DNA from 3 places in the Kitasatospora sp. NPDC097643 genome. Region 3 is predicted to be linked to each of the others. Evidence: riboswitches for the same ligand, from Rfam matches in the RefSeq annotation. Region 3 holds a riboswitch; each other region holds the start of a gene.
What was found. A riboswitch is a leader RNA that binds a small molecule or an ion and turns the genes downstream of it on or off. The one in region 3 is predicted to bind S-adenosylmethionine.
Positions count from the first base shown of each region.

Region 1: linked by a shared signal. The riboswitch ahead of thrC (threonine synthase) and the one ahead of ABTY15_RS15515 (aminotransferase class V-fold PLP-dependent enzyme) in region 3 are both predicted to bind S-adenosylmethionine.
Region 2: linked by a shared signal. The riboswitch ahead of ABTY15_RS23650 (IclR family transcriptional regulator) and the one ahead of ABTY15_RS15515 (aminotransferase class V-fold PLP-dependent enzyme) in region 3 are both predicted to bind S-adenosylmethionine.

Region 1 is NZ_JBEOSA010000013.1:83,986-94,360, forward strand. Features, by position in the region: gene ABTY15_RS11835 (PadR family transcriptional regulator) at 1-268, opposite strand, end outside; gene ABTY15_RS11840 (HD domain-containing protein) at 331-1,026, shown strand; gene ABTY15_RS11845 (DUF8819 family protein) at 1,186-1,554, opposite strand; gene groL (chaperonin GroEL) at 1,660-3,282, opposite strand; gene ABTY15_RS11855 (cold-shock protein) at 3,619-3,822, opposite strand; gene ABTY15_RS11860 (MoaD/ThiS family protein) at 4,425-4,703, opposite strand; gene thrC (threonine synthase) at 4,760-6,040, opposite strand; SAM riboswitch class I at 6,058-6,194, opposite strand; gene ABTY15_RS11870 (glucosyl-3-phosphoglycerate synthase) at 6,343-7,368, shown strand; gene ABTY15_RS11875 (alpha,alpha-trehalose-phosphate synthase (UDP-forming)) at 7,419-8,885, shown strand; gene otsB (trehalose-phosphatase) at 8,901-9,740, opposite strand; gene ABTY15_RS11885 (DUF3263 domain-containing protein) at 9,772-10,032, opposite strand; gene ABTY15_RS11890 (cupin domain-containing protein) at 10,100-10,375, shown strand, end outside.
Region 2 is NZ_JBEOSA010000038.1:51,635-62,009, forward strand. Features, by position in the region: gene ABTY15_RS23635 (MarR family winged helix-turn-helix transcriptional regulator) at 46-957, shown strand; gene ABTY15_RS23640 (ATP-binding protein) at 1,070-3,775, shown strand; gene ABTY15_RS23645 (GNAT family N-acetyltransferase) at 3,810-4,772, opposite strand; SAM riboswitch class I at 4,896-5,038, shown strand; gene ABTY15_RS23650 (IclR family transcriptional regulator) at 5,237-5,950, shown strand; gene ABTY15_RS39820 (carbohydrate binding domain-containing protein) at 6,137-7,810, shown strand; gene ABTY15_RS23665 (UBP-type zinc finger domain-containing protein) at 7,993-8,271, shown strand; gene ABTY15_RS23670 (DUF5996 family protein) at 8,268-9,272, shown strand; gene ABTY15_RS23675 (ATP-binding protein) at 9,382-10,375, opposite strand, start outside.
Region 3 is NZ_JBEOSA010000020.1:39,896-50,270, reverse strand. Features, by position in the region: gene qcrA (cytochrome bc1 complex Rieske iron-sulfur subunit) at 1-666, opposite strand, end outside; gene qcrC (cytochrome bc1 complex diheme cytochrome c subunit) at 663-1,472, opposite strand; gene ctaE (aa3-type cytochrome oxidase subunit III) at 1,660-2,280, opposite strand; gene ABTY15_RS15525 (response regulator) at 2,677-3,102, shown strand; gene trpD (anthranilate phosphoribosyltransferase) at 3,221-4,297, shown strand; SAM riboswitch class IV at 4,406-4,523, shown strand; gene ABTY15_RS15515 (aminotransferase class V-fold PLP-dependent enzyme) at 4,576-5,973, shown strand; gene ABTY15_RS15510 (Lrp/AsnC ligand binding domain-containing protein) at 5,977-6,258, opposite strand; gene ABTY15_RS15505 (rhomboid family intramembrane serine protease) at 6,300-7,082, opposite strand; gene ABTY15_RS15500 (hypothetical protein) at 7,285-7,548, shown strand; gene ABTY15_RS15495 (NYN domain-containing protein) at 7,767-9,128, shown strand; gene ABTY15_RS15490 (C40 family peptidase) at 9,329-10,372, shown strand.

The sequences.
Region 1 (10,375 bases), on a different contig from region 3:
CCGCCTCGGTGGCCAGCGCGCCGCGTCCGACGTCGGTCAGCGCGTAGGTGCGCCGGGCCCGGCCGTCCACGATCTCCTCGGCGGTGACCTCGATCAGGCCCTGGCCCAACAGTCGGTCGAGGGCGCCGTAGAGCGTGCCGGTGCGCATCTTGACCCGGCCACCGGAGATCGCGGCGATCTCCTGGATGAGCGCGTAGCCGTGCCGCGGGGCATCGGCGAGCGCGGTGAGCAGAAGCAGCGTGGGCTCCTGCATGGAGCGTTCTGTCATGTGACTACATATATCGTTGATCTACCTATAGGTCCAGCACTCGGCCCGACAGAATGTCTCCCATGCCCACCACCGAGGACCCGACCGACGCCCTGCTCGCCGACTGGACCGCCCTGCTGCACCGCTGCGCCGCCACCACCGACCCCGAGCCGTACGGGCGGGAGCTGCTGCGCCGCTGGTCGGAGCCGCAGCGCCGCTACCACACCACCGCCCACCTGCACGCGGCCCTGCGGCACGTGGACGACCTCGCCGGACACGCCGACGATCCGGACGCCGTCCGGCTCGCGGCCTGGTTCCACGACGCCGTCTACCGGCCCGACCGCTCGGAGAACGAGGAGCGCAGCGCCGCCCTGGCGGTCCGTGCGCTGACCGCCGCCGGCCTGCCCGCCGCCCGGGTGGCCGAGGTCGAACGCCTGGTGCTGCTCACCGTCACCCACCGCCCCGGGGCGGGCGACCGCGACGGCGAGGTGCTCTGCGACGCGGACCTCGCCGTGCTCGGCGGCACCCCCGAGGCGTACGCGGCGTACGCGGCCGCCGTCCGCGCGGAGTACGCCTTCGTCCCGGAGCCGGACTTCCGGGCGGGCCGGGCCCGTGTCCTGCGGCAGCTGCTCGCGCTCCCCGCGCTCTACCGCACCCCCACCGCCGACGCCCGCTTCACGGCCGCCGCCCGCCGCAACCTCGCCGCCGAACTCGACTCGCTGGCGCCCGCCGGGCCCGACCCCCTGACGCCCGCCGGGCCCAACCCCCTGGCCGGCTAGGGCGTGTCTTTCGGATCACGTCGGACCAGCGGGCGTCGTTGGGGTGCGTGCATCGGCGGCGCCGAGGAGGGAGTCCATGCGGAGCATCGGCGACTGACGAGAAGCCGTCGAGGTGCGTGCCCCGGCGGCGACCGCCCGGCGTGATCCGAAAGACACGCCCTAGACGAGTTGCCCCACCGGCGCGACCACCACGCCCTGCTTGCCGCACACCCAGTGCGGCTCGGGCCCGAGCTCCGGCTCCACGCTGAGCGCGTGCGGGTCCCCGTCGGCCGCACAGTCGGCGCACAGCGGCCAGCGCCCGTACGCCTCCAGCAGCGCGTCCTGGACGTCCTGGGCGACCAGCCCGAGCACGTACTCGGTGCCGTCCGGCCACTGCTCCAGCCACCACCGGCGGTGTGTGACCGCGTTCTCCACCAGCGAGACGACGGCGGCGTCCGCCACGTCCCGCGTGGTGAGGTCGGCCAGGATCAGCGCCCGCGCGTTGTGCAGGGCGGTCTCGATGTCGGTCTCGATGTCGTCGGAAGCCATCCGTCCATTCTCCGCTCGTACCCGGGAAACGCCGTGTGGGCGGCCCCCCGAAGGGGACCGCCCACACGATCCGGAATCAACCGATCCGATCGAATGCGATCAGGATCAGAAGTCCATGTCACCGCCCGGCATGCCGCCGCCGGCGGCCGCGGCGGCCTTCTCCGGCTTGTCGGCGATGACGGCCTCGGTGGTGAGGAACAGCGCCGCGATGGAGGCGGCGTTCTGCAGCGCGGAGCGGGTGACCTTGGCCGGGTCGATGATGCCCTCGGCGACCAGGTCGACGTACTCGTTGGTGGCGGCGTTCAGGCCGTGACCGGCGGGGAGGTTGCGCACCTTCTCCACCACGACGCCACCCTCGAGGCCGGCGTTGGTCGCGATCTGCTTGATCGGGGCCTCCAGCGCCACGCGGACGATGTTGGCACCGGTGGCCTCGTCGCCCTCCAGCTCCAGCTTGTCGAAGGCGACACCGGCCTGGAGCAGCGCGACGCCACCACCGGCGACGATGCCCTCCTCGACGGCGGCCTTGGCGTTGCGGACGGCGTCCTCGATGCGGTGCTTGCGCTCCTTGAGCTCCACCTCGGTGGCCGCGCCGGCCTTGATGACGGCCACGCCGCCGGCCAGCTTGGCGAGGCGCTCCTGGAGCTTCTCGCGGTCGTAGTCCGAGTCGCTGTTCTCGATCTCGGCACGGATCTGGTTCACGCGGCCGGCGACCTGCTCGCTGTCACCGCCACCGTCGACGATGGTGGTCTCGTCCTTGGTGATGACCACCTTGCGGGCGGTGCCCAGCAGGTCGATGCCGGCGTTCTCCAGCTTGAGGCCGACCTCCTCGGAGATCACGGTGCCACCGGTGAGGATGGCGATGTCGCCGAGCATGGCCTTGCGGCGGTCGCCGAAGCCCGGGGCCTTGACGGCGACGGACTTGAAGGTGCCGCGGATCTTGTTCACGACCAGGGTCGACAGGGCCTCGCCCTCGACGTCCTCGGCGATGATGACGAGCGGCTTGCCGCTCTGCATGACCTTCTCCAGCAGCGGCAGCAGGTCCTTGACCGAGCCGATCTTGGAGTTGGCGATGAGGATGTACGGGTCCTCGAACGTCGCCTCCATGCGCTCCAGGTCGGTCGCGAAGTAGGCGGAGATGTAGCCCTTGTCGAAGCGCATGCCCTCGGTGAGCTCGAGCTCCAGACCGAAGGTGTTGCTCTCCTCGACGGTGATGACGCCTTCCTTGCCGACCTTGTCCATGGCCTCGGCGATCAGCTCGCCGATCTGGGTGTCAGCGGCGGAGATGGAGGCGGTGGAGGCGATCTGCTCCTTGGTCTCCACGTCCTTGGCCTGGGCCAGCAGCTGGTCGGAGACGGCGGCGACGGCCTTCTCGATGCCGCGCTTCAGGGCCATCGGGTTGGCGCCGGCGGCGACGTTGCGCAGACCCTCGCGAACCAGGGCCTGGGCGAGCACGGTGGCGGTGGTGGTGCCGTCACCCGCGACGTCGTCCGTCTTCTTGGCGACCTCCTTGACGAGCTCCGCACCGATCTTCTCGTACGGGTCCTCGAGCTCGATCTCCTTGGCGATGGAGACACCGTCGTTGGTGATGGTGGGGGCGCCCCACTTCTTCTCCAGCACGACGTTGCGACCCTTGGGGCCGAGCGTGACCTTCACTGCGTCGGCGAGCTGGTTCATGCCACGCTCAAGGCCGCGGCGAGCTTCCTCATCAAAGGCGATGATCTTGGCCATCTGAAGTGGTCCTCCGGGACACGGTCGACTGCTCGGACCAAGGGGTGCCCGCGACGGACGGCCCTGGTGTGCGGGGGTCCATTCCCCTACCGCTCCCGGGGGCCTCACCGACCCGGTCCGCTGTCACTCTCACGCTGTGAGTGCTAACGCCAATGATTAGCACTCCGGGTGGTCGAGTGCAAGCCCAATCGCCAACCCGCGAGCCGCCGCTGGGGCCGCCGCTGGGGCCGCCCGGAAACGCCGACGGGCCCGTACGACGCGTGTCGCACGGGCCCGACGAGAAGCGAAGTGGTCACCAGCCGTAGGGCCGCGCCGAGCTCCTGGGGGCGGAAGGGGTCAGCCCGCGGCGCGGACCATGTCCGCCTGCGGGCCCTTCTGTCCCTGGGAGATCTCGAACTCGACCCGCTGGCCCTCTTCGAGGGTGCGGTAGCCGTCCATCTGGATCGCGCTGTAGTGGACGAAGACGTCCGCACCACCGTCGACCGCGATGAAGCCGTAGCCCTTCTCCGCGTTGAACCACTTGACGGTGCCCTGAGCCATTCCGAACTCCCCTAGTGCTGTGCTGGCCCTTCACGCGCCCGCAGGTCGCGGGCCCGGGTCTGGTTTGAAGGCCGGCCCGGGGAACCCCCCCTGAGCGCAGCCGTGCACGCCGCAATCCTCCGCCGGGCCACCGGACGGCATCCGGTGAGCGGGTGATTACGTCGACCGCCGCTGAATGTATCCGGATCGACGCCCTCTGCAACAGGGCCAGCCACGGGGAATTCCGGCGCCACAGCAAGGGACAGGCCGGGCGGAACCAGGAGAAATTCGGCATTCCACGCCGGACATAGCGGACGAATTACCCAAATCCCCGCAGGAATTCTGACATCTGCCTGACATGTTTCCCGGCCCTGGCCGGGCTGGTCTCACCGGCCGGACGACCGTCGGGCGATTCGCGGGCGAGGGGCGAGGAGAAGCCCCGTTCCCGTCCGAGCCACACTCTACTCCGACTTGACCCGCAAATATTCCAGCCCTAATGCGGCTGGAATGCGGACAGCCGCCCACGTGTACGGAGTGCGGAATTCCGTCCACGTGAGCGGCTGCGGTGCGGCCGTCGACATCACCGCGCCGCGGCTCGGCGGGCGCGGTTCGGCAGGCGCGGCTCAGCAGCCGCCGGCCACCGCCGGGATGATCGAGACGCTGGCGCCGTCGCCGATCTCGGTCGCCAGGCCCTCGGCGAAGCGCACGTCGTCGTCGTTCACGTAGACGTTGACGAAGCGGCGCAGCTTGCCGGTGTCGTCCAGGATGCGCGCGGAGATCCCCGCGTGGTTCTTCTCCAGGTCGGCGATGACCTCGCCCAGGGTGGCGCCCTCGGCGGCGACCTCGGCGGCACCGCCGGTGTAGGTGCGCAGGATGGTGGGGATGCGGACGTTGGCGCTCATGGCTCTCCTAGCGGGTGCGGCCGTGCGGGGGTGGGACCTGCGGGTCGGGGAGGGGTTCAGGCGGACGCGAGGCCGGCGTCGCGGAAGGACGCCAGCGTCGGGCGGATGACGGCGGTCATCCCCGCGTCGGAGACGGCGTCCAGGGTCTTCAGGCCGTCGCCGGTGTTGATCGCGACGGTCTCCTTGGCCGGGTCCAGCTGCCCGGTCTCGACCAGCTTCTTCAGCACGCCGACGGTCACCCCGCCCGCGGTCTCGGCGAAGATGCCCTCGGTCCGGGCCAGCAGCCGGATCGCCGCCACGACCTCCTCGTCCGTGACGTCCTCGACCGCGCCGCCGGTCCGGCGGGCGATGTCCAGCACGTACGGGCCGTCCGCCGGGTTGCCGATCGCCAGCGACTTGGCGATGGTGTCCGGCTTGACCGGGCGGATCACGTCCTGGCCGGCCTTGAACGCCGCCGACACCGGCGAGCAGCCGGCCGCCTGGGCGCCGAAGACCTTGTACGGCCGGTCCTCGACCAGACCGAGCTTGATCAGCTCCTGCAAGCCCTTGTCGATCTTGGTCAGCTGCGAGCCCGAGGCGATCGGGATGACGATCTGCTCCGGCAGCCGCCAGCCGAGCTGCTCGCAGATCTCGTACGCCAGCGTCTTCGAGCCCTCGCCGTAGTACGGGCGCAGGTTGACGTTGACGAAGCCCCAGCCCTCGCCCGCCGGGTCGCCGATCAGCTCCGAGCAGAAGCGGTTCACGTCGTCGTAGTTGCCCTCGATGCCGACCAACTCGCCGCCGTACACCCCGGCCATGACGACCTTGCCCTGCTCCAGGTCGTGCGGGATGAACACGCACGAGCGGAACCCGGCCCGGGCCGCCGCCGCCCCCACCGCACCGGCCAGGTTGCCGGTGGAGGAGCAGGACAGCGTGGTGTAGCCGAAGGCCCGGGCGGCCTCGATGGCGCAGGCCACCACGCGGTCCTTGAACGAGTGCGTGGGGTTGCCCGAGTCGTCCTTGATGTGCAGCTGCGCGGTGAAGCCGAGCTCGCGGCCCAGGTTGTCCGCCTTGACCAGCGGGGTCCAGCCGGGGTTCAGGTTCGGCTTCGAGGCGACGTCGGCCGGCACGGGCAGCAGCGGCGCGTAGCGCCAGATCGAGGTCGGACCGGACTCGATCCGCTTACGCAGCTCCTCGGCGGCCTCGCTGCCGAACTCGTACGCGATCTCCAGCGGGCCGAAGCACTCCAGACAGGCGAAGCTCGGACCGAGCGGGAAGCGGGTGCCGCACTCCCGACAGGACAGCGCGGCTGCGGGGCCGAGGTCAACGGATGCGGGTGCGACGGTGTCGAGAGCCATGATGGCGGAGGCCTTTCTCCTCATCTTCCCCGTGGCGCAAGCCGCGCCACAGGCCGGAATTGGCACCTGTCCCGCCGGGGCCTGTCGACGACAGCCGCGCGAGAAGGTTGCCGGGACGTCAACGGGCCGTTCCCTCAGTCCCTCTGGATGAGCTTGTGAAGTTGTGGTGGTGCTCAGCGGCGACCCCGGCGTGCGAAGGTCCGGCCGCTGTACGAAGACTGTATCCGAAGGCGCCAACCCTGAAAGGGACCGTCCGCCACGCGAGATGGCGCGTCCCACCCGATCCCGCCGAGGAGACTCCCGTGCCCGCCGAACCGACCCCCGCACTCCTCCCGCAGGCGGCGTCCTGGCTGCGCCGCCGCTCGTGGAGTGCGGCAGACCGGCCGGTGCGCACCCTGCTGGAGGCCAAGCGCCGCACCGGCCACACCGTCAGCGTGGTCCTCCCCGCGCTGGACGAGGAGGCCACCGTCGGCGACATCGTCCGCACCATCCGCCGGGAGCTGATGGAGCGCCTCCCGCTGGTCGACGAGCTCGTGGTGGTCGACTCCGGCTCGGTCGACGCCACCGCCGCCGTCGCCGCCGAGGCCGGCGCCCGGGTGGAGCACCGCGACGCCATCCTGCCCCGGCTGCCCGCCGCCCCCGGCAAGGGCGAGGTGCTCTGGCGCTCGCTGCTGGTGACCCACGGCGACATCGTCTGCTTCGTCGACGCCGACCTGCGCGAGTTCGACCCCGACTTCGTCTCCGGCATCCTCGGCCCGCTGCTCACCGAACCGGACATCCAGCTGGTCAAGGCCATGTACGACCGGCCCCTGGAAGTATCGATGGGCGGCTCCGCCGCGGGCGACGTCGCCGTCGACCCGGCCGGCGGCGGCCGGGTCACCGAGCTGGTCGCCCGCCCCCTGCTCAACCTGCACTGGCCGGAACTCGCCGGTTTCGTCCAGCCGCTCGGCGGCGAGTACGCGGCCCGCCGCACCCTGCTCGAACGGCTGCCCTTCCCCACCGGCTACGGCGTCGAACTCGGCCTGCTGGTCGACGCGTTGGAGATCGCCGGGCTGGACGCGCTGGCCCAGGTGGACGTCGGTGTCCGGCACCACCGGCACCAGGACGGCCAGGCCCTCGGCCGGATGGCCGCCACCATCTACCGCACGGCCCTGGAACGCCTCGACCGCACCCACCGGCTGAAGGCCTCCGCCGACCTGGTCCACCCGCTGCTGACCCAGTTCACCCGCGACCCGCGGACCAGGGAGTTCACCGCCCACACCCACCCGGTGACCGCCCTGGAACGCCCCCCGATGCACACCGTCCCCGAGTACGCGACCCGGCACTGAAGCCCCGCCGGAGGGGTTTGCCACGCCGGGGGCCCGGCAACGTACCATCCATGGGCGATCTCACGACCGAACGTTCGAGTGCGACCGGCACCGCACCCGTCCTGGTGGCCTCCAACCGGGGACCGGTGTCGTTCAGCACCGCCGACGACGGCACGCTGACCCTCCGCCGCGGCGGCGGAGGCCTGGTCTCCGGCCTCTCCGCCATCGAGGACCCCGACGCGGTCTGGGTCTGCGCGGCCCTCGGCGACGCCGACCGCCGGGCCGCCAGAGAGGCCCCCGACGGCCGCCTCGACCTCGCCGGGCACGAGGTCGGCGGACAGGCCGTCCGGATGCTGGACATAGATCCACAGACCTTCGCCCGCGCCTACAACGGCGTCGCCAACTCCACCCTCTGGTTCGTCCACCACCTGCTGTACGCGACCCCCACCGCCCCCGCCTTCGACGCCGACTTCCGCGCCGAGTGGAGCGCCTACCGCGCCTACAACACCGCCTTCGCCGACGCCCTCGCCGCCGAGGCCGCCCCCGGTGCCGCCGTCCTGGTCCAGGACTACCACCTGTCGCTCACCCCGGCCCTGCTCCGCGCGGCCCGGCCCGACCTGCGGATCGGCCACTTCTCGCACACCCCGTGGGCCCCGCCGGAGTACTACCGGCTGCTGCCGGACGACGTCGGCGAGGCCGTCCTCACCGGCATCCTCGGCGCCGACCGGGCCGGCTTCCTCACCCGTCGCTGGGCCCTCGCCTTCGCCGACTGCTGCGCCGAGCTGCTGGGCGCCGAGGTGGACCGCGCCGCCATGACCGTCACGCACGCCGGCCGCACCACCCAGCTCGGCGTGCACGCCCTCGGCGCCGACGCCGAGTTCCTGCGCGAACGCGCCCACCGCCCCGACGTGGACCAGCGCCTCGCCGCCCTGCGCGCCGCCGTCGGCGAGCGCCGCACCATCGTCCGGGTCGACCGCACCGAGCTGAGCAAGAACATCGTCCGCGGGCTGCTGGCGTACCGGCACCTGCTGCACACCCGCCCCGAGTGGCACGACCGGGTGGTGCACATCGCCTTCGCCTACCCCTCCCGCACCGACCTGGCCGAGTACCGCGCCTACACCGCCCAGGTCCAGCAGCTCGCCGAGGACATCAACGCCGAGTACTCCACCCCGACCTGGCAGCCGCTGATCCTGCACGTCGAGGACGACTTCGCGCGCTCCCTGGCCGCCTACCGGCTCGCCGACGTGGCCCTGGTCAACCCGATCCGGGACGGCATGAACCTGGTCGCCAAGGAGGTGCCGGTGGTCTCCGACCACGGCTGCGCCCTGGTCCTCTCCCGCGAGGCGGGCGCCCACGCCGAACTCGGCGAGGACGCGCTGAGCGTCAACCCGTACGACGTCATCGCCACCGCCGAAGCGCTGCACGCCGCCCTCACCATGAGCGCCGAGGAGCGCGCCGACCGCACCAAGCGCCTCGCCGCCGCGGCCACCGCGCTCCCCCCGCAACAGTGGTTCCTCGACCAGCTCAACGCGCTCTGAGCTCCTCCCCCGGCCTCAGCGCACGCCGAGCTCCGCCCCCAACGCGCCGAGCAGCTCCACCACGCCGGCCGGGCCCGCGACCACCAGGTCGGCCCGGTCGGCGAGTTCGCGCACCGGCGCGTCCCCCATCGCCCCGCTGCACACCAGCAGCCCCGCCAGGCCCTCGCCGCGCAGCTTCTCCACCGCCGCGAAGGCCGCCACATCGCCCAGGTCGTCGCCCGCGTACAGCACCGAACCGGCGCCGCGCTCCCGCAGGAAGCCGGTCAGCGCCGCCCCCTTGTCCACCCCGGGCGGCCGCAGCTCCAGCACCAGCCGCCCCGGCTCCACCACCAGCCCGTGCGCCGCCGCCAGCTCCGCCACCGGTGACCGCAACAGCTCCAGCGCCTCCTCCGGTGCGGCCGTGCGCCGGGTGTGCACCGCCAGCGAGCGCCCCTTGTCCTCCACCCACGTCCCCTCCGGCGCCCCCGCCGCCGCGAGCGCCCCGGGCAGTGCCGCCCGTGCCCCCGCCACGCCCGGGTGCACCGGCGGCGCGCTGACCTCGCCGTCCTCCCACCGCTCGGCCCCGTAGTGCCCCAGCACCACCACCCCGGGCAACCCGGCGAACCCGCCGTACTCCGCGGCCAGCTCCGCCGGCCGCCCGGTCACCACCACCACCGCCCGGACCAGCGGCGCCAGCGCCCGCAGCGCCCCCGCCACACCCGGGTGGGCCCGGGCGGCACTCGGATCCGCCCCGATCGGCGCCAGCGTCCCGTCGAAGTCGAGCGCGATCACCGCGCCGCCCGGCGCCGCCAGGATCGCCGCCAGCCCGTCCCGTCCGGCCCCGGTCACCGGTGCCCACGTCTCTTCGAAGCCCATGCCAGTGCCCATACCCCGGGCGCCCGGCCCGCTACCGCGCCGCCCGCCGGGCCTCCCGGACCCGCCGCAGCCGGTTCACCAGCACCGGCGCGTGCGCCAGCGCCTCCTCCCGGTCGAGCAGCGCGTTCAACAGCTGGTAGTACCGCGTGGCGGAGAGCCCCAGCTCCTCCCGGATCGCCCGCTCCTTGGCCCCGGCCGTCCGCCACTGCCGCCCTTCCAGCGCCAGCACCGCCCTGTCCCGCTCAGTCAGCTCGCCCACGTGTCCACCTCCGCCGTCACTACGGAGTGTCATTCTCACGCGCGACGCCGACACACTGTGCTCGCCCCGCCCCGCGGCCGCCCCGGCTAGCGTCGGGGCCATGACCACGCCCAGCTTCGCCGTGCACGTCCCCACCGCCGACCTCGAACCCGACCCGCTGGATCCGGCCCAGATCGTCTCCGGCACCCCCGAGGTCTCCGGGAGGGTCCTCGCCGAGTCCCCGGACGGCCGCCAGCTGCGCGGCATCTGGCAGATCACCCCGGGCGTGGTCACCGACGTCGAGGCCGACGAGATGTTCGTGGTGCTCAGCGGCCGGGCCACCATCGAGGTCGAGGGCGGCCCGACCCTGCACGTCGGCCCCGGCGACTGCGCCGTG
Region 2 (10,375 bases), on a different contig from region 3:
TAGCAACTGCTTCGGCGCGACGAAACAGTTTGCTAGTCTGAGTCCATGACCTCCACCGACCAGCCCCCACGCGGCGAGCTGATGGCCCGGCTGTACGCGGCCGGCCGGGAGCTCAGCACGGCCGCGGTCATGTTCCACACCGCCCTCGCCCAGCTGCACGGCCTGAGCGTCACCGAGGAGAAGGCCATCGACCTGCTCCAGCGCTTCGGCCCGCTGACCGCGCGCGAGCTCGGCGAGCACTCCGGGCTGGCCCCGGCCTCGGTCACCGGGCTGGTCGACCGCCTCCAGCGCAAGGGCTTCGCCCGCCGCGTGCCGAACCCCTCCGACGGCAGGAGCGTCCTCATCGAGGCGGCCGAAGGCCCCACCGAGGCCCTGGCCCCGCACTTCGAGGACTGGATGAGCGCGCTCAACGGGCTCTGCCAGCGCTACAGCGACGCCGAACTCGCCGCCATCGTGGACTTCCTCGGTTCGTCCGCCGTCCTCCAGCGCGAGGCGACCGGCCGGCTGACCGCCGCCGGCCCCGGACGGGCCGCCGCCGGGGCCGGCACGACCCGCGGCGAGAAGCTGACCGTGCACGAGAAGCTGACCATCCAGACCGCGGCCCACGGTGTCGTCAGCCTGATGGCGGCCGCCGACCCCGGCGCGTTCTCCGCCGCCAGGGCCGGCCTGGCCGGCGGCAAGAGCCTGTCCTCCGCCACCGGGCTGGTCGGCCGCGTCCTCGCGGAGAAGCCCAAGGGCATGAAGCTCGGGAAGTCGACCGCCGACATGGCCGACCAGGTCCTCCCCGCCCTCGCGGCCTCCGTCGCCCTGCTCCGGGACATCGACCCCCGGGAGGCCGAGAACTTCCGCTCCGTCATCCAGGTCGCCGTCGACGCCGCGCTGGAGACCCGCAACGGCCGGAGCCCCGCCATGGCCGCCATGGCCGCCAAGATCGGCGAAGCCCTCGACAGCGCCTGACCGCACCGCACGGACGCGCTCCGACCTGCGATGATGGCCCGGACCCGCCCGCCGGTACGACCCCGGCGGGCGCGGCCGGGACGATCGGAACACGGGGACGGGGGCGCGCATCGTGCGGGGGCGGAACGCGGAGCGGGACCGGATCGAGCAGCTGCTCGCCGACGCCCGGCAGGGTGCGAGCGGCGCCCTGCTGCTGCACGGCGAGGCCGGGATCGGCAAGACGGCGCTGCTCGACCACGCCGCCGAGCGGGCGCAGGGCGCGCGCGTCCTGCGCGTCGAGGGCATCGAGTCGGAGATGGAGCTCGCCTTCGGCGGCCTCCACCAGCTGTTCCTGCCCGTACTGGACCTCGTCGACGCCCTGCCGGAGCCACAGGCCGTGGCCATGCGGGCGGTCTTCGGGCTGAGCGGCGACGGCGTGCGGGACCGCTTCACCGTCGGCCTCGCGGTCCTCACCATGCTGTCGGAGGCCGCCGCCGACGGCCCGCTGCTCTGCCTGGTCGACGACGCGCAGTGGCTCGACCAGCCGTCGGTGGACATGCTGACCTTCGCCGCCCGCCGGCTGCGGGCCGAGGGCGTCGTGATGCTCTTCGCGGTGCGCGACGGCGCCCCCGGCGCGGCCGTGCAGGGGATTCCCCCGCTGCTCGTCGAGGGGCTCGACCGCGCTGCCGCCGCCGAACTGCTGCCGGGCCTGCCGCCGTACGTCGCGGACCGGGTCATCGAGGAGGCACGCGGCAACCCGCTGGCCCTGATCGAGCTGTCGGCCGCCCTCACCCCGGCCCAACGCGCCGGGCGGATGGGCCCGTTGGCCCTGCCCGAGACCGCCGCTGGGCTGCCGAGCCGGATCCAGGAGGGCTTCCTGGCGCAGATCCGGCGGCTCCCCGAGGCCGCCCGGGCGGTGCTGCTGGTGGCCGCCGCCGACGACACCGGGGACCTGGGCGTGGTGCTGCGGGCGGCGCAGTCGCTCGACGCGACGGTCGAGGACCTGGAACCCGCCGAGCGCGCGGGCCTCGTGCTGCTGTCCGGCGCGGCGGTGCGGTTCCGGCACCCGCTGGTGCGCTACGCCGCCTACCGGGGCGCCCCGCTCGCCCGGCGCATCGCCGCGCACCGGGCGCTGGCGGAGACCCTCGGCGCCACCGGCCAGGCGCACCGGCGGGCCTGGCACCTCGCCGCCGCCTCGACGGGCCCGGACGAGACCGTCGCCGAGGAGCTGGAACGGGTCGCCGAGTGGGCCGGGAACCGGCAGGCGATGGCGTCGGCCTCCGCCGCCTACGAGCGTGCCGCCCAGCTCACCGCCGACCCGCTGCTACGGGCCCGCCGCCTGGTCCGGGCCGCGCAGCGGGCGGCCGACGGCGGGCAGGACGAGCGGTGCGCCGCGCTGGCCGGCCAGGTGCCGCAGCCGACGGCCGATCCGGAGCTGGCGGCGAGCCTCGCCCGCGCCCAGGCCGTGGTCGAACTGGGCTACCGCAGGCCGGAGACGGCCGCCCGGCTGCTGCTCGACGGCGCGGACCGGACCGGCGCCAACTCCCCGGACACCACGACCTCGCTGCTCGCCGACGCCGTCCACGCGGCGTACTCCGCAGGCGACGCCGCGCTGATCGAGGAGATCGCCGCCCGCGCCCCGGACCGGCCGGTCCTGGCCGTCCCGGCCCGGCTGTTCGGCGGGGACGTGCCGGGCGCGCTCGACGCGCTGCGCGCGCTCGTGGCGGGCGGCGCAGCCGCGGCCGGGGGCGACGGCGACCCGGCGAGCGGGGTGATGGACCGGCTGATGGCCGGGATCTACCACCAGCTGACCGGCGACCACGCGGCCGCGCGGGAGGCGGCCGTGCGCGCGGTCGCCCACTGCCGCGACCAGGGCGTCAGCGGCTGGCTGCCCACCACGCTGCACCTGCTCGCCCGGGCGGAACTGGCGCTCGGCCGCCATGACGAGGCGTCCGCGCACGCCGCCGAGGGACTCCGGCTCGCCGAGGAGCACGACCTGGACCACCGGGCGGCCCACCTGCGCGCCGCCCTGGCGATGCCGGCCGCCGTGCGAGGGCAGCAGGAGCAGGCCCGGGCCCGGGCCGGCGAAGCCCTCGGGTACGCCCGACCGCGCGGGGTGGGCCGGGCCGCCGCGGACGCCGAATGGGCCCTGGGCCTGCTCGAACTCGGCCTCGGCCGGGCGGAGTCGGCGCTGGAATCCCTGGAGTCGGCGCGCCGCGCGGCGGCCCACCCACTGTTCTGCCTGCCGCTGCTGCCGGACCTCGTCGAGGCGGCGGGGCGGGCCGGCCGCCCGGAGCGGGCGGCGGAGCCGACCCGGCTGCTCGGCGAGTGGGCCGCCGCCCTGGGGCAGCCCGCCCTCGCCGCCCTGGCCCACCGCTGCCGGGCGCTGACCGGCCCCGACGATGCGGCCGAGGAGCACTTCGTCGCGGCGCTGGCCCTGCACGAGGGCGGCAGCGGGTACGACCGGGCCCGCACCGCGCTGCTCTACGGGGAGTGGCTGCGCCGGCTGCGGCGCCGGCTCGACGCCCGGGAGCACCTGCGGGCCGCGCTGGAGGCCTTCGAGCGGCTCGACGCCGGGCCCTGGGCCGGGCGCGCCCGGGCGGAGCTGGCCGCGGCGGGCGGGGAGGCGGGGTTGACGGTCCGTCGGGACGGTCCGATCAGTCTGCTGAGCCCGCAGGAACGCGAGGTCGTGCGGCTGGCGGCGGCCGGTGCGAGCAACCGGGAGATCGCCGCGCAGCTCTTCCTGAGCCCCCGTACGGTCGGGCACCACCTCTACCGCGCGTTCCCCAAACTGGGCGTCAGCTCCCGCACCGAACTCGCCGCCCTGCTGGCCTCATGAGGCCGGCCCCTGCGCCGCGTCCGCGCCCGCGGGCTCAGGCGTCCGCGGCCTCCGGCACCGAGTAGATCATCCGGGTCTGGGCGGTCCGGTAGCCGGCCCGGGCGAAGGCGGCGGCCATCGGGGCGTTGTCGGTGTCCGTGGTGGCCGTGATCAGCTCGGCGCCCGCCGCCACCTGGACCCGGGTGATCTCGGCCAGGATGTCGTCGACGTACCCCTGTCCGCGCAGCTCGGGGACGACGCCGAGGTAGCCGACGTTGCGGTTGTACGGCGTCGCCGAGGGCAGGGCCAGCCCGGCGACCCGCCCGTCCGGCGTGCGGGCCAGGCGCCACCACGAGCGCTCGCCCGGGCAGCCGAGGTAGAAGTCCACCTCCTCGCGGGCGGCCGCCTCGGCGCCCATGGTCGCCACGTTCCGGCGGGTCTCGCCGTCCAGGCTGCCCACCGCGATCCGCCGGAAGACGTCGAGGAATTCGTCGTCGGTGCCCTCGGTGAAGGTGAGGCGGCCGCTGGAGGCCGGCAGCCCGGCGTCGGGGGTCCACTCCAGGCGGAGCCGTTCCACCCGGTCGGTGAGCCCGGCCGTCAGCGCGGCGTCCTGCCGCCAGGTCAGGGCGTCGACGACGGCCCGGTCCTCGCGCCAGCCGTTCGGCAGTGTCACGTTGTACAGCGGGAGCTTGGCGGCGCCCTGCGCGGTGAAGGCCCGCAGGCCTGCGGTGAGCAGCTCGGCGGCGACCGCCGTACGGTCGGCGACCGTCGGGTCGACGTGCAGGCAGTCCAGCGCGACCGGGTGTGCGCTGGACGCCTGGCCCCACCACAGGGCGCGGGCCACGATCCGGCCGCCGTCCTCGGCGATCCAGGTCCACTCGGGTCGGTACATGCCCTCCTTCAGCTCGTCGAGGTAGCGGTCGGCGGGGATCCAGCCGACGGGTTCGTCGACCGTCACGGCGATGACGCGGTCGAGGTCGGATGCGGTGGTGCGGCGGAACAGCAAGCGGGTGCTCATTTCTGGTGTGTCGGTTACGTCGTCGACGGTAGGCGGGCGGCACCGCGACCGGCATCGGTCATCGCGACGTAATGTGACCGGTCATTTGACGGGGCGGCCGCGGAATCTTGTATGGTTCCTCGCGAATCATCCAGAGGGGTGGAGGGACCGGCCCTACGAAGCCCCGGCAACTCCCCGGTCGACTCGGCGTCCGAAGTACGCGCCGCGCCGCCCGGGATCAGTGCCAACTCCGGCCTGTCGCCAACGTGGCGCGGGAAAGATGAGGAGACACGGTGCTCTCTGTGCTGTCCTTCGCCCGGGCGCTTCCCGCCCCGGCCCTTCCGCGTACCCGTCTCGTGCCCGGCGCAGGCAATCGGCCGACTTCTCCGGCCCGTCCTCGCTGACCACCCCCCGCTCCCCGCGGGGAGCCCCCGTGAGCAGGACCCACCTGCCGCTCACGGGGTTCGAGACTGGAGTACCCATCCATGGAGAACACGAGCGGCGTCGGCGTGCTCGACAAGGTCACCTCGATCCTCGGCACCCTGGAGGCCGGGCCCACCAGCCTGGGCGGACTCGTCGCCGCCACCGGCCTGGCACGGCCCACCGCCCACCGGCTCGCCGTCGCCCTGGAACACCATCGGCTGGTCGGCCGGGACCTCCAGGGCCGGTTCGTCCTCGGCCCCCGGCTCACCGAGCTCTCGGCGGCCGCCGGCGAGGACCGCCTGCTGGCCGCCGCCGGCCCGGTCCTCACCCAGCTGCGCGACGTCACCGGCGAGAGCGCCCAGCTCTATCGCCGACAGGGCGAGGTCCGCATCTGCGTGGCCGCCGCCGAGCGGCTCTCCGGCCTGCGCGACACCGTCCCGGTCGGGGTCACCCTCCCGATGAAGGCCGGCTCGGCCGCGCAGGTCCTGCTCGCCTGGGAGGAGCCCGAGCGCCTCCACCGCGGTCTCCAGGGCGCGCACTTCACCGCGACCGCCCTCAGCGGCGTCCGGCGCCGGGGCTGGGCCCAGTCCGCGGGTGAACGCGAGCCCGGCGTCATCTCCGTCTCCGCGCCGGTCCGCGGTCCGGCGAACCGGGTGGTGGCCGCCGTCTCCGTCTCCGGCCCGATCGAGCGCCTCACCCGCCATGCCGGCGCCCACCTCTCCAAGGCCGTGGTCGAGGCGGCCACCCTCCTCACCGAGGCCCTCCGCCGCCCCTGAGCCGCTCGGACGGCGACGCCCGGGCCCGCGCTCCCTCGCAATTGGTCCAGACCTATTGACGGGCCCTGCCACCCCTCCTACGATCCGGTCCGGCACAGCCCCACATGTCCCCACCTCACCCAGAGCCGGGCGTCACACCCCCACGCATCGGTCATGTCCATGACGCCCGGCGGGAAGGGAGCAAGCATGTTCCATCGGAGGCCGCGTACGCCACGCCTGTCGCGTGCGTCGCAGGTGAACCGGACCAGCCGCGCCGAGCACCGACCGACCGTCCTGCGACAACTCCTCGCCGGGGTGAGCGCCGCCGCCGTCGTCGGGGCCGGCCTCACCGTGGCCGGCTCCGTCACGGCGGGGGCGGCCGGGGCGGCCACCACCAACCTGGTGGCCAACCCCGGATTCGAGAACGGACTCTCCAGCTGGAGCTGCTCCAACGGCTCCGGAACGACCGTCAGCAGCCCGGTCCACTCCGGCGCTTCCGCACTCCAGGCCACGCCGAGCGGCCAGGACGACGCCCAGTGCACCCAGACCGTCAGCGTGCAGCCCAACTCCGCGTACACGCTGAGCGCCTACGTCCAGGGCAGCTACGTCTACCTGGGCGCCACCGGCACCGGCCTCACCGGCGCCCCGTCCACCTGGACGCCGAACAACTCGTCGTACGGCCAGCTCAGCGTCGGCTTCACCACCGGGCCGAACACCACCTCGGTGACCGTCTACCTGCACGGGTGGTACGGGCAGCCCACGTACTACGCGGACGACGTCTCGCTCACCGGCCCCGGCGGCAGCAGCCCCACGCCGACGACCGCACCGCCGACCACCGCTCCGCCCACGACCGTGCCGCCGACCACCGTGCCGCCGACCACCGTCCCGCCCACCACCGTCCCGCCGACCACGGCTCCGCCGGGTGACACCTGCCCCACGAAGCCCAAGCCCTCGGGCAAGGTCCTCCAGGGGTACTGGGAGAACTGGGACGGCGCCGCGAACGGCGTACACCCCGGCATGGGCTGGGTCCCCGTCACGGACAGCCGGATCGCGGCGCACGGCTACAACGTCATCAACGCCGCCTTCCCGGTGATCCTCTCGGACGGCACCGTCCAGTGGCAGGACGGCATGGACGCCAACGTCAAGGTCGCGACCCCCGCCGAGATGTGCCAGGCCAAGGCGGCCGGGGCGACAATCCTGATGTCGATCGGCGGTGCCACCGCCGGCATCGACCTGAGCTCCAGCACCGTCGCCGACCGGTTCGTGGCGACCGTCGTCCCGATCCTCAAGAAGTACAACTTCGACGGGATCGACATCGACATCGAGACCGGCCTGTCCGGGAGCGGCGACATCAACACGCTGTCCGCCTCCCAGGCCAACCTGATCCGCATCATCGACGGCGTCCTGGCGAAGATGCCCGCGGGCTTCGGTCTGACGATGGCCCCCGAAACCGCGTACGTGACCGGCGGAAGCGTCACCTACGGGTCGATCTGGGGCGCCTACCTGCCGATCATCAAGAAGTACGCCGACAACGGGCAACTGTGGTGGCTGAACATGCAGTACTACAACGGCAGCATGTACGGCTGCTCCGGCGACTCCTACCAGGCCGGCACCGTGCAGGGCTTCACCGTGCAGACCACCTGCCTGAACAACGGCCTCACCATCCAGGGCACCACCGTCAAGGTGCCCTACGACAAGCAGGTGCCCGGCCTCCCGGCCCAGCCCGGCGCGGGCGGCGGGTACCTGGAGCCGGGCCCGGTCGGCCAGTCGTGGCACGCGTTCGGCGGCTCGCTGAAGGGGCTGATGACGTGGTCGATCAACTGGGACGGCTCCAAGGGCTGGACCTTCGGCGACAACGTCAAGTCCCTCCAAGGCCGTTGACCTCCCCCTGACCTCCGCGTCGCACTGACGTCCGCGCCCCGGTGCCCCGGTTCCGAGCCCGGGGCGCGGACCGTCGAGGCCGTGCACAGGGGACCGGGCGGTCCGGGCCGGAGCGAAGAGAGCCGACCGGGAGAACACTGGAAGGGACGCCCACCGCCACGCCCGAGGAGGTGACATCGAGGATGGATGTCATCTGCACGCACACCGACCGCATCGAGCTGACCCGGCTACCCGACGTGATCGACGGCTGCGAGGACTGCCTCGCCATCGGCGGCACCTGGGTCCACCTGCGGATGTGCCAGTCCTGCGGCCGCATCGGCTGCTGCGACAGCTCGCCCAACCGCCACGCCTCCGCCCACGCCCGAACCGTGGACCACCCGATCGCCCGGTCCGCCGAACCGGGGGAGGACTGGAGCTGGTGCTACCTGGACGGCGTCGCGTTCCGGATCGCGTCGTCATGACCCGGCCGGACACGACCCGGCCGGACACGACCCCGCCGGAGGTGAGCCTGCCGGAGCTGCCGCTGGCCGCCTGGCGGCCCACCAAGGACACCCTGCACCTGTACTGCCAGATCCTCGGCAAGATCCGGCTGGCGACGACCGCGCCGCGCAACCACTGGTGGAACGTACCGCTGTACGTCGACGTCCGCGGCCTCACCACGCGGCGGCTGCACCACCGGGACACGACGTTCGAGATCACCCTCGACCTCGTCGACCACGCCGTGGTCGTCCGGACCGCCGACGGCCGGACGGCGTCGTTCGGGCTCGGCGACGGGCTCGCCGTGGCCGACTTCGACGCAGGCCTCCACCAGGCGCTGGGCGGACTGGGCGTGGACGTCGCGATCAGGGAGGAGCCGTACGGGGTGCCGATGACCACGCCGTTCCCGCTGGACCGGGAGCACGCCTCCTGGGACCGGGACGCCGTCCGGCGCTTCGGCCGGATCCTCGACTGGTCGGATGCGGTGTTCGAGGAGTTCAACGGCTGGTTCAACGGAAAGACCAGCCCGGTGCACCTCTTCTGGCACAGCCTCGACCTCGCCGTCACCCGCTTCTCGGGCCGCCCGGCACCGCTGCTGGACGCCGACCACGTCACCCGGGAGGCGTACACCCACGAGGTCATCTCGTTCGGGTTCTGGCCCGGCGACGACAAGCTCGGCGACGCCGCCTACTACTCCTACACCGCCCCGGCCCCCGCCGGGCTGGGCGACCAGCCGCTGGCCGCCGGCACCTGGACGGAGTCCGGCGCCGGCCTGCTGGCCGTCCTGCCGTACGAGACCGTCCGCACGGCCGACGCCCCGGCGACCACGCTGCTTGCCTTCCTCCAGAGCGCCTACGAGGCCGGCGCCCGGCTCGCCGACTGGAACGCCGACGGCCTGGAATCCAGCTGGTGCCCCACCCCCGAGCAGCTGCGCCAGCTGCGGCTCTCCGCCGCCGAGACCCCGCAGCGCCCGGCCCCGCAGTGACCTGCCGGGCGGCGCGGTGCCGTCCCGGTTCGGTTGGAACGCCGACGGCCTGGAGTCCAGCCGGTGCCACCCCCCCGACCCGCCGGGCGGCGCGGCGCCGTCCCCGCCGTCACGGTCCGGTGCTGATCGGGAGCCGGGTCCGGAAGGTGGTGGGGCCGGGCGGGTCGAGGACGGTGAGGGTGCCGCCGTGAATGGTGGCGATGTCGCGGGCGATGGGCAGGCCGAGGCCGGTGCCGCCGTCGTCGCGGCTGCGGGCGTCGTCGAGGCGGGTGAACCGTTCGAAGATCCGCTCGCGATCGGCCGGGGGGATGCGCGGGCCGTCGTTGCAGATGTCGAGGACGGCCTCGCCGGTGGCGTCGTCCCGGTGCAGCCGGACGGTGACGTCGTGGCGGGCGTGGCGTTGGGCGTTGTCGAGCAGGTTGGTCAGGAGCCGGCCGAGCCACTGGGGGTTGCCGGGGACGACGATGCCGGGCGCCACCCGCAAGGTGGCGGGGTGCGGCTGCGGGCCCCGGGCGCGGACGGTGGTGTCGACGAGTTCGGCGAGGTCGACCTGCTGCCGGCCGGGGCGGTCCTGGCCGGTGGCGTCGAGGCGGGCGAGCAGCAGGAGGTCGGTGGCGAGGGCCTGGAGGCGCTCGGTGTCCTGGAGGGCGCCGGCGACGAGGTCGGTGCGGACGTCCGGGTCGGGGACGGCCAGGGCGACCTCCAGTTGGGTGCGCAGGACGGTCAGCGGGCTGCGCAGTTCGTGCGAGGCGTCGGCGATGAAGCGGCGCTGGCGGGTGCCGGCGGCTTCGAGGCGTTCGAGCATGGCGTTCATGGTGTGGGCGAGGCGGGCGATCTCGTCGTCGCTGCGGGGTTCGGGGACGCGCCGGGCGAGGTCGCGGTCGCCGATGGCGGCCACCTCGGCGCGGATCGCCTCGACGGGGCGCAGCGCCCGCCCGGTGGCGCGCCAGGTGAGGACGGCCGTGGTGAGCAGCAGGAGCCCGCTGAGGGCGGCGAGGGCCGCGGTGGTGAGGCCCTGGGCGGCGTCGGCGGTGCGGAGCGAGGCGCCGACGTGGATGGTGACCGGCCCGGTGGGGGTGCTGGCGGTGACGGTGGTGACGCGT
Region 3 (10,375 bases):
GATGACGACGTCCTCGGCCTTCATCGGCTGGCCGGTGTTCATGTTGAGGAGCTGGAGCGGCTTGACCGGGGTCGCCGCCTTCCAGCCGGTCTCCTGGAGCTTCTTCTCGGGCAGCGGGCCCAGGTCGCGGAGCAGGACCACGCCGGAGAGCGGGACCAGCGCCATCGAACCGATCAGGGTGTTGCGGATCATCTTGCGACGACCGAAGCCGGACTCGGCGGCACCCGTCTTGAACTGGTTGATGACGTCCGCGCGGACCTCGTCGTCGGCCTCGATCGGGTGACGCTCGGCCGGCAGCTCGACGTCCGACATCAGGGTGCGGGCCCAGTGGACCGCGCCCGCGCCGATCATGAACAGCGCGACGCCCAGGGTCAGACCGAGGGCGAAGTTCAGCGCGCTGACGTGACCGAGCGGGAAGATGTAGACGATCTTGTCCGGGTCGATGCCCACGTACGAGGCGATGAAGCCGATGGTGGCGATCATCGAGATCACGAACATCAGCGAGACCTGGCGCTCCGCACGCTTGGCGGCCCGCTCGTCGATGTCGGTGCGACGGGGTTCGTGGGCCGGCAGGCCCGGGTCGGCGAACGGGTTGCCGTGGTCGGCCACCTCGCCGTGGGAGCCGTGGGGCTCCGGAAGCTTCTCTTCTGACATGTCGTGGCTCATGACTTCTTGGCCTTGGTGGTGTGGGCGGCGACCCAGATCGCGACCGCGATGAGCGTGCCGAGACCGAAGATCCAGCCGAACAGACCCTCGGTCACCGGACCGAGGCTGCCGAGCGTGAGACCACCGGGGTTGGGCTCATCGGAGGTGGTGTGGCGGACGAAGGCCACGATCTGCTTCTTCTGCTCCTCGGGCATGGTGGTGTCCGGGAACGACGGCATGTTCTGCGGGCCGGTCTGCATGGCCTCGTAGATGTGCTTGGCGTCCACGCCCTCCAGCGACGGGGCGTACTTGCCCTTGGTCAGGGCACCGCCCTGGCCGGCGAAGTTGTGGCACTGGGCGCAGTTGGTGCGGAACAGCTCGCCACCCTTGGAGATGTCCTCGGGGTTGGTCGAGGTGTACTGCTCCTTGGTCGGCGTCACCGGGCCGGGGCCGAGCGAGGCCACGAAGGCGGCGAGCTGGTCGATCTCCGCCTGCGAGTAGATGTTCTTCTTGCGCGGGACCTGGGCGCCCGGCTGCTGCGCGGGCATGCGGCCGGTGCCGACCTGGAAGTCGACGGAGGCGGAGCCCACGCCGACCAGGCTCGGACCGTCGCTGCTGCCCTGGCCGTTCAGGCCGTGGCAGGAGGAGCAGCCCACGGCGAAGAGCTTCTTGCCCTCATCGATCGCGAGCGACTGCGCGGCGACGTCGGCCTGCGCCTTGTCGGCGGGCGCGAACGCGGCGTACAGCCCCCCGGTTGCCGCCAGGGCGAGAAGTAGGACGACCAGCGCCGCCAATGGGTGGCGCCGTCGTGCGGAGAGCTTTTTCACGGAATAACCCCGGTGTCAGGATCTGGTCGACTGGTGGGTGCACCCGGCGGCCGGTCTGGCCGGCACGAGGCTGCCTGTCTAGGGCTGCGCGCGCGGTCGGTCGGTGGGAGCGTCGGCACCGGCAGAAGCGGCCCGTCGCCGGTGAGGGCGGGGGCCGCAGCCGGTGGCCAGCGACCTGATCAGCTGGTTACTTGATCAGGTAGATGGTCGCGAACAGGCCGATCCACACGACGTCGACGAAGTGCCAGTAGTACGACACCACGATGGCGGCGGTGGCCTGCTCGTGCGTGAAGCGCTTGGCTGCGTACGTCCGTCCCAGGACCAGCAGGAAGGCGATCAGACCACCCGTCACGTGCAGACCGTGGAAGCCGGTGGTCAGGTAGAACACCGTGCCGTACGGGTCGGAGGACAGCGAGAGGCCGTCCTTCTTGACCAGCTCGGTGTACTCGAAGATCTGGCCGCCGATGAAGATCGCGCCCATGATGAAGGTCACGACGAACCACGAGCGGAGCTTCTTCACGTCCCCGCGCTCGGCGGCGAACACACCGAGCTGGCAGGTGAGGGAGGAGAGCACCAGGATCGTGGTGTTGACCGAGGAGAAGGGCACGTTGAGGGCGTGCGCCTTCTCGGTCCAGAACTCCGGCCCCTTGACGGAGCGGAGCGTGAAGTACATCGCGAAGAGGGCCGCGAAGAACATCAACTCGGAACTGAGCCAGACGATGGTTCCGACGCTGACCATGTTCGGCCGGTTGACCGATCCGTGCGCGTGCCCGGTTTCTACTGCTGTTGCTGTCGCCACGACGGACATTATGTCGGTCCCTTATTCCGTCTTCACGCCGGGGGGTGTCCCTCGGAGTGTCCGGTGCGTGCGGTATGCCCGCTTGGGGGTCGACGGGGTGTCCGGACGGGGTCTGAGCAGCGGCGTGTCCCTTTTCTGACGGTTCCTCGGAGGGGCCTGCGACCCCGTTGCCCAGCGTGTCGTTGCACGGTCGGCGCAGCCCCCGGAGGTAGGGGGACGAGCGCCCTGTCGGCCGTACGGGTGGACCGCGCGGGTCCGGGTGACGGGCCGTCCTCCGGGCGGGTGAGCCGTGGGCGCGGCGGCTTGAGGAGGAACGTGTCCGAGGGGGACTCGACGGGGGGTGATCGGGAGTAGCATCCGGATCAGGCGAACGTGGTCCGGATCACACTTGAGGGAGCAGGGTCCATGGCGTACACGACCGACGAGACGCTCACCGTCCTCGTCTACAGCGATGACCGCAACACCCGCGAGCAGGTGCTGACGGCGCTCGGCCGGCGGCCCGCTGAGGATCTTCCGGAACTGTCCTACCTGGAGTGCGCGACCACCCCGGCGGTGCTGAAGGCGCTGGAGAAGGGCGGGGTCGACCTCTGTGTCCTGGACGGCGAGGCGGTTCCGGCCGGTGGGCTCGGGCTCGGGCGCCAGCTCAAGGACGAGATCTACGGCTGCCCGCCGGTGCTGGTGCTGATCGGCCGGCCGCAGGACTCCTGGCTGGCCGCCTGGAGCCGGGCCGACGCGGCGATCTCCCACCCCGTGGACCCGGTGGCGCTGGCCGAGGCGGTGGCCACCCTGCTGCGGGCGCGGCTGGCGAAGCGGGCTCCGGCCAGCCGCTGAGCAGGGCCGTCTCAGTACTAGAGAAGACAGCGCCGGAGGGACCCCACCGCTCGATAGGCTGACTCCATCCGTACGGACGTCCCCCGGAGTGGGGAACCGACAACAGCTGGAGTCAGCCATGGTGAACGTGAACCCTGCGAACGGTGGTACCGACCCCGCGCAGGTGGTCCGCACCTGGCCGGACATCCTGGCGGCACTGTTGAAGGGGGAGGACCTCGACCGCTCGGCCACCGCGTGGGCGATGGACCGGATCATGAGCGGCGAGGCCTCCCCGGTCCAGGTGGCCGGGTTCATGGTGGCGCTGCGGGCCAAGGGCGAGACGGTCGACGAGATCAGCGGTCTGGTGGACGCGATGTACGCGCACGCCGAGCCGCTGGACATCCCCGGCCCGGCGGTGGACATCGTCGGGACCGGTGGCGACCGGGCCAAGACCGTCAACATCTCCACCATGTCGGCGATCGTCGCGGCGGCGGCCGGCGCCAAGGTGGTCAAGCACGGCAACCGGGCGGCCTCCTCGGCGAGCGGCTCCTCGGACGTGCTGGAGAAGCTCGGCGTCGCGCTGGACCTCTCCGCCCGGCGGGTCGCCGAGGTGGCCGAGGAGGTCGGCCTCACCTTCTGCTTCGCGGCGAAGTTCCACCCCTCGATGCGGCACGCCGCCACCGCCCGGCGCGACCTCGGGGTGCCGACCGCGTTCAACATCCTCGGCCCGCTGACCAACCCGGCGAGGGTCACCTCGCACGCGATCGGCTGCTTCGACACCCGGCTGGCCGGGCTGATCGCCGGGGTGCTCGCCCGGCGCGGCGCGACCGCACTGGTGTTCCGGGGGGACGACGGCCTCGACGAGCTGACCATCACCACCACCTCGCGGGTGTGGATCGTGCGGGACGGCATCGTCACCGAGACCTCCTTCGACCCGCGGGACGTCGGCGTCGAGCTGGTCGGCATCGAGACGCTGCGCGGGGCGGACGCCTCGTACAACGCCGAGGTCGCGCGCCGGATGCTGGCCGGGGAGCGCGGGCCGGTGCGGGACGCCGTCCTGCTGAACACGGCGGCGGCGCTGGTCGCCCTCGACCTGACCGACGCGCCGCTCGCCGAGCAGCTCGCGGCGGGCATGGCCCGGGCGGCGGAGGCCATCGACTCCGGCGAGGCGCAGGACGTGCTGCGCCGCTGGTCGGAGGCCACCAGCCGGGCGTGAAGCGGGAGTTGGGGGCCTGTCGGGATCCTCCCGGCAGGCCCCCTTCGGCTGTCCGGATGGTGGAACCGTGTTTGACCACCCGGCGGACGCGACCTAGAGTCCTGTCCAGGTCATGAGTGACAGCGTCAAGCCCCAGCTTGCTGTCCGGCAACCCTCCGTCCGTGGCGGGGTGCCCTGGGTGAGGACCGGGTCACGCGGCAATCCGTCCGCGCGGCAAGCGCGGACGCCCGAGATCCAGCACTCCCGGGGTCCCTCGACCTCCGAAGGAGTGCATCCTCATGTCTTCTCTTGCCACCGAAATCTGCGCCCCGCTGGCTGTGCTCGGCCGGGACGTCCAGGTGCCGCTCGTCAACGGCGAGAAGGTCGGCTACGCGGCGCTCGACTACGCGGCCAGCTCCCCGGCGCTCCAGCGGGTCTGGGACGACGTCGCCGCCTACGCCCCGTACTACGGCAGCGTGCACCGCGGCGCCGGGTACCTCTCGCAGCTCTCCACCGACCTGTTCGAGCAGAGCCGCCGCACCGTCGCCGAGTTCCTCGACCTGCGCGAGGGCGACCAGGTGGTCTTCACCCGGGCCACCACCGACTCGCTCAACCTGCTGGCGGGCGCCGTGCCGGCCGGCACCCGGGTGTTCGCCTTCGAGACCGAGCACCACGCCTCGCTGCTGCCCTGGGCGCACGCCGGGCTGGACGTCCACTACCTGCGGGCGCCGCGCTCGCGGGCCGAGGCCGTCGCCGCGCTGGACGCCGCGCTGGCCGGGGCGCCCGAGGGCCCCAAGCTGCTCTGCGTCACCGGCGCCTCCAACGTCACCGGTGAGCTGTGGCCGGTCGCCGAGCTGACCGAGACGGCGCACCGGCACGGCGCCCGGGTGGTGCTGGACGCCGCCCAGCTCGCTCCGCACCACCGGGTCTCGGTGCGCGCGCTGGACGTCGACTGGATCGCCTTCTCCGGCCACAAGCTGTACGCGCCGTTCGGCGCCGGGGTGCTGGCCGGCCGGGCGGACTGGCTGGACGCGGCCGAGCCGTACCTGGCCGGCGGCGGGGCGACCCGGACGGTCGCCCGGGAGACCGACGGCTCGGTGGCCGTCCAGTGGCACACCGGCCCGGCCCGGCACGAGGCCGGTTCGCCGAACGTCATCGGCGCGTACGCGATCGCCTCGGCCTGCCGGGCGCTGACCGAGGCGGGCTTCGACGCGCTGGAGGCGCGGGAGCGGCAGCTGGTGGACCGGCTGACGGCGGGGCTGGCGGAGATCCCGGAGGTCCGGGTGCTGAACCTGTTCGGCGCCACTGGTGACATTCACAGCGTGGCCCGGGTGGGCGTGCTGTCCTTCGTCGTCCGGGGCTGGAACAGCTCGCACTTCTCGGCCGCGCTGTCCGCCGAGTACGGCATCGGCGTGCGGGACGGGCTGTTCTGCGCGCACCCGCTGGTGCGGACCCTGCTGGGGGACGAGGACGCGGCGCCTTCCGAGTGCGGGGCGCCGGAGCCGTCGCTGCCGGGGGAGCGCAGCCTCAACGCCATCCGGGTGAGCTTCGGCGCGGGCACGCCGGACGAGCACGTCGACCGCTTCCTGACCGCCGTCCGCGAGCTGGTCACGGACGGCGCGGCGTGGAACTACCGCAACGAGGGCGGCCGTTGCGTCGCGACTGTGCAGATCGACAGGGGGCGCCGGGAGGGCTGACCCCTACTCGTCCAGGCCGAGGGCGAACGCGGCCTCCAGGTCGTGCTGGGAGTAGGTGCGGAAGGCGATCTGGGTCTCGGTGTGGGCCACGCCCGGGACCTTGTTCAGCCAGCCCGGGATGACCTCGGCCAGGTCGTCGTGGCGGCGCACCCGGACCATCGCCACCAGGTCGTAGCCGCCGGTCACCGAGTACACCTCGCTGACGCCCTCGATGGCCGCGATGGCCTCGGCGATCTCCGGAATGCGGTCGACACTGGTCTTGATCAGGACGATGGCGGTGATCACTGTTCGGGCTCCTTTGTGGGGTGGCGCCAGGGTATCGGTCGTCAGCCGGGTCGTCTCGGGGGGCGGCTGACCGCCGTGCAGGCGTAGAGGAAGCCCGCCACGAAGCCGATCACGTGCACCAGGTACGCCACCCCCGGGCCCGCCGAGTGGACCGACCACCACTGGAGGGCGAACCAGAGGCCGAGCACCAGCCAGGCCGGGAAGCGCAGCGGCAGGAAGAGCAGCAGCGGGACGAGCGTGGTCACCCGGGAGCGTGGGTGGAAGCGCAGGTAGGCGCCGAGGACGGCGGAGATCGCGCCGGAGGCGCCGATCAGCACCCGGGTGGAGTCCGGGGTGTGCGCCTCGGCGAGGGCGAAGCCGTACGAGGCCAGGCTGCCGGCGGCCAGGTAGAAGAGGACGAACCGGGCTCGGCCCAGCCGCTGTTCGACCGTGGGGCCGAAGACGTGCAGGAACAGCAGGTTGCCCAGCAGGTGCAGCCAGCCGGCGTGCAGGAAGAGCCCGCTGAGGACGGACAGCGCCGGGTGCTTGCCGGGGGTCGGGGCGGCCGGGCAGCCGGGGACGGGGTCGGGGGCCTCGGCGAGCTGTTCGGCGGTGAGCGGGTGGCCGGCCAGGAGTTCGGCGGGGACGGCGCCCCAGCGCTGCTCGTACCGCTGTTCCGCGCAGACCCGGGACCGGCCGCTGCCGTACAGCGGGTTGAGCCCGGCGGCCGGGCCGAGCAGGAAGACCAGGGTGTTGACCGCGATCAGGGTGTAGGTGACCGCCGGGGCGGTCGCGGCCGGGCGACCGTCCCGCTCGTCGGTGTGGCCGGGGGCCGCGAGTGCCATGGGCCCAAGCATCCCTCCGGCCCGGGCGTGTGACACCGCGCTGTACGGCAGGTGGCCCAACCGTCACGTTCCGAACAACCGGTGGTCCTGATGGTTGCCCCAGGCAATAGGCTTGGGGCGGGCATTCCCGCCTCCCGCCGCCGACGCCGGGGCTCCGGGGGGAGCGCCTAGCCCACGCAGGGACCACCCGAGAGGACCCCCGATGACCGTCCCCGCCCTGACCGCCGAGACGCGCTGGCGCTGCACGCTGTGCGGCAACCTCACCCGGTTCGACGTGACCCGCTCCGCGCGGGTGACCGAGTTCCTGCACTTCGACCTGGCCGGCGACTCCAAGGTCGAGGAGACCGAGGTGCTCAGCGAGACGATCGAGTCGGTGCGCTGCCGCTGGTGCAACGCGGTGGACCAGGTCGAGCTGGTGGCCCGTCCGGGCGCCGAGGGCGTGGAGGCCCCCGCCGAGCAGGGTTGATGTTCCGCCGGTGCGGTGGACGGTGCGCGGCGTGGCCGTCCACCGCACGGGACAATACAGACAAGACGCACGGAGCGTGACGACAGGGACGGCGGCCGCGGGCCGCGCCCCGATGGACCAGGATCGGAGCCGAGGACGTGGTGGACGCAGCGAAGGAGCCCGCCGACCCGCAGGGGCGGCAGTCCGCTGCGGATGCGCCGGCGTCGGCTGTCGAGCCGGTGGAGACCGCCGCCGAGGGCGTGCCGTCCGAGCCCGGTGTCGAGCACGTGGTCGAGCGGCTGGACCGGCCGCTGCCTGAGGGAGTGCGCCGACGGGTCGTCGGTCTGGCGGCGGACGCGCTCGGCGGGCTGCCGCCGGGCGAGCTGCCGCAGAGCCTGCGTCAGTACGCCAAGTTCACCCCGGCCCGGCGGGCCAAGTACGCGGCGACCGCGCTGGCCGCGGCGCTGGAGTCCGAGCCGGCCTTCCGGGTGCGGATAGCGGAGCGGCTGCGGCTGGGTCAGCCGGACCTGGTGAAGGCGCTGGAGTCGGGCAGTGTTCCCGGCGCCGCCGATCCGATGGACGTCGCGGCCGCCGCCTACCTGGTGCGGTCGGCGGGTTGGAGCCGGCTGGTCGCGGAGGCCGGGGAGGAGGCCGAGCGGGCCGGTGCCGAGGGCGCCGCCGCGGAGGCCGCCCGGCTGGTGGAGAAGCTCCAGGCCGAACTGGCCGAGGTCCGGGCCACGGCGCGGGCCGACCTGGACCGGCAGCGGACCGAGTCCGAGGACGTCCGCCGGGAGGCCGAATCGCTGCGGAAGAAGGTGCGCTCGCTGGAGAGCGACACCCGCCGGGCGCAGGCCGAGACCCGTCGGCTGACCGGGGAGCTGGAGGCCGCGAAGGCGCAGGCGGCCGCCGAACGCAGCGCGGCCGAGGGCGAGGCGCGGCGGCTGCGGCACCGCGTCTCCGAGCTGGAGAACGCCGCCGAGCAGGGCCGGCGGTCGGCCCGCGAGGGGCGCAGCGTCGAGGACATGCGGTTGCGGCTGCTGCTGGACACGGTGTTGCAGTCGGCGCAGGGCCTGCAACGGGAGCTGGCGCTGCCGGTGTCGCAGATCCGCCCGGCGGACCTGGTGGAGGCGGTGGTGCCGGGGGCGGCCTCGCCGAACGACGTGGCCCGGCGCGGGCTGGCCGAGGACGATCCGGCGCTGCTGGACCAGCTGCTGGCGATCCCGCAGGTGCACCTGGTGGTGGACGGCTACAACGTGACCAAGACCGGCTATCCGACGCTGCCGCTGGAGCAGCAGCGGATCCGGCTGCTGGGCGGGCTGGCGATGCTGGCCCAGCGCACGCAGGCGGAGGTCACCTGTGTGTTCGACGGCCAGGACCTGGACGTACCGGTGATCATGGCGCCGCCGCGCGGGGTCCGGGTACGGTTCAGCCGGACCGGCGAGACCGCGGACGAGCTGATCCGGCGTCTGGTCCGGGCCGAGCCGCAGGGCCGTCCGGTGGTGGTGGTGTCCGCCGACCGGGAGGTCGCGGAGGGCGTGCGGAAGGCGGGTGCGCGCCCCGTCGCCTCGGTGCTGCTGCTGAACCGGCTGGCACGGCCCTGACCGGTGCCCCGACGGAATGACGCCTGGTCAGCGCCTGGTTTGCGGGCGTGTGGGGATCCGGTGAAGTCATTGGCGGAAGTGGCGTTCACGCCTTCGGGGGAGTGGCGGAATGCTTGGATCTTCACTAGGGTCTGGCGTCAAACCTATTTTCCGGATTCTCACTCGTAAGGGTGAGGCCGATGGAAGAAGGAGCCGGTCCCTTGGCCTCCCACCGCCGTCCCAAGCAGCCGAGTCGCGCGCGGGTCTCCGTGCTCACCGCTGCTGCTGCGACCGCGGTCGCCCTCTCCGCCCAGGTCGCCGCCCACGCCGCGCCGTCGCCGTCCCCCAAGAAGGAGGACGTGAAGGCGCAGATCGACCAGCTCCAGGAGCAGCAGGAGCAGGCGGCGGAGAAGTACAACGGCGCCAAGGAGCGGGCCGACCAGCTCCGCAAGCAGGCCGACCAGCTCCAGGACCAGGTGGCCCGCAGCCAGGAGCAGATGACCCAGCTGCAGACCGGCCTGGCCGCGGTGGCGGGCGAGCAGTACCGCACCGGCGGCATCGACCCGTCCGTCCAGCTGATGCTCTCCTCCGACCCGTCCGGCTACCTGGACAAGGCGTCCAGCGTGCAGCAGGCCAGCGCCAGCCAGGCCGAGGCGCTCAAGGGCCTGCTGGACCAGCAGCGCCGGCTGGACCAGGAGAAGGCCGAGGCCGCGGCCGTCCTCGCCTCGCTCGACTCCACCACCAAGGACCTGAACCAGGCCAAGGCGGACGTCAACCAGAAGCTGAAGGCCGCGCAGGACCTGATGAACTCGCTCAGCGCCTCCGAGCGGGCCGCGCTGCGCGCCCAGCAGGCGCAGGACGACCGTGCCTCGCGCGGCACGGACCGCCCGGACCTCGGCCCGCTGCCGCAGGCCAGCGGCTACGCGGGCGTCGCCGTCGCCAAGGCGATGAGCAAGCAGGGCTCGCCGTACGTGTGGGGTGCCACCGGCTCGTCCACCTTCGACTGCTCGGGCCTGATGGTCTGGGCGTACGGCCAGGCCGGCGTCTCCCTCCCGCGCACCTCGCAGGAGCAGGGCAACGTCGGCACCCGGGTGCCCTCGCTGGACCAGGCCCAGCCGGGCGACCTCGTCATCTACGGCAGCGACCGGCACCACGTCGGGATGTACATCGGCAACGGCATGGTGGTGCACGCGCCGCACACCGGTGACGTGGTGAAGGTCATGAAGGCCGACGCGATGCCGATCAACACCATCCGCCGGGTCTGACGG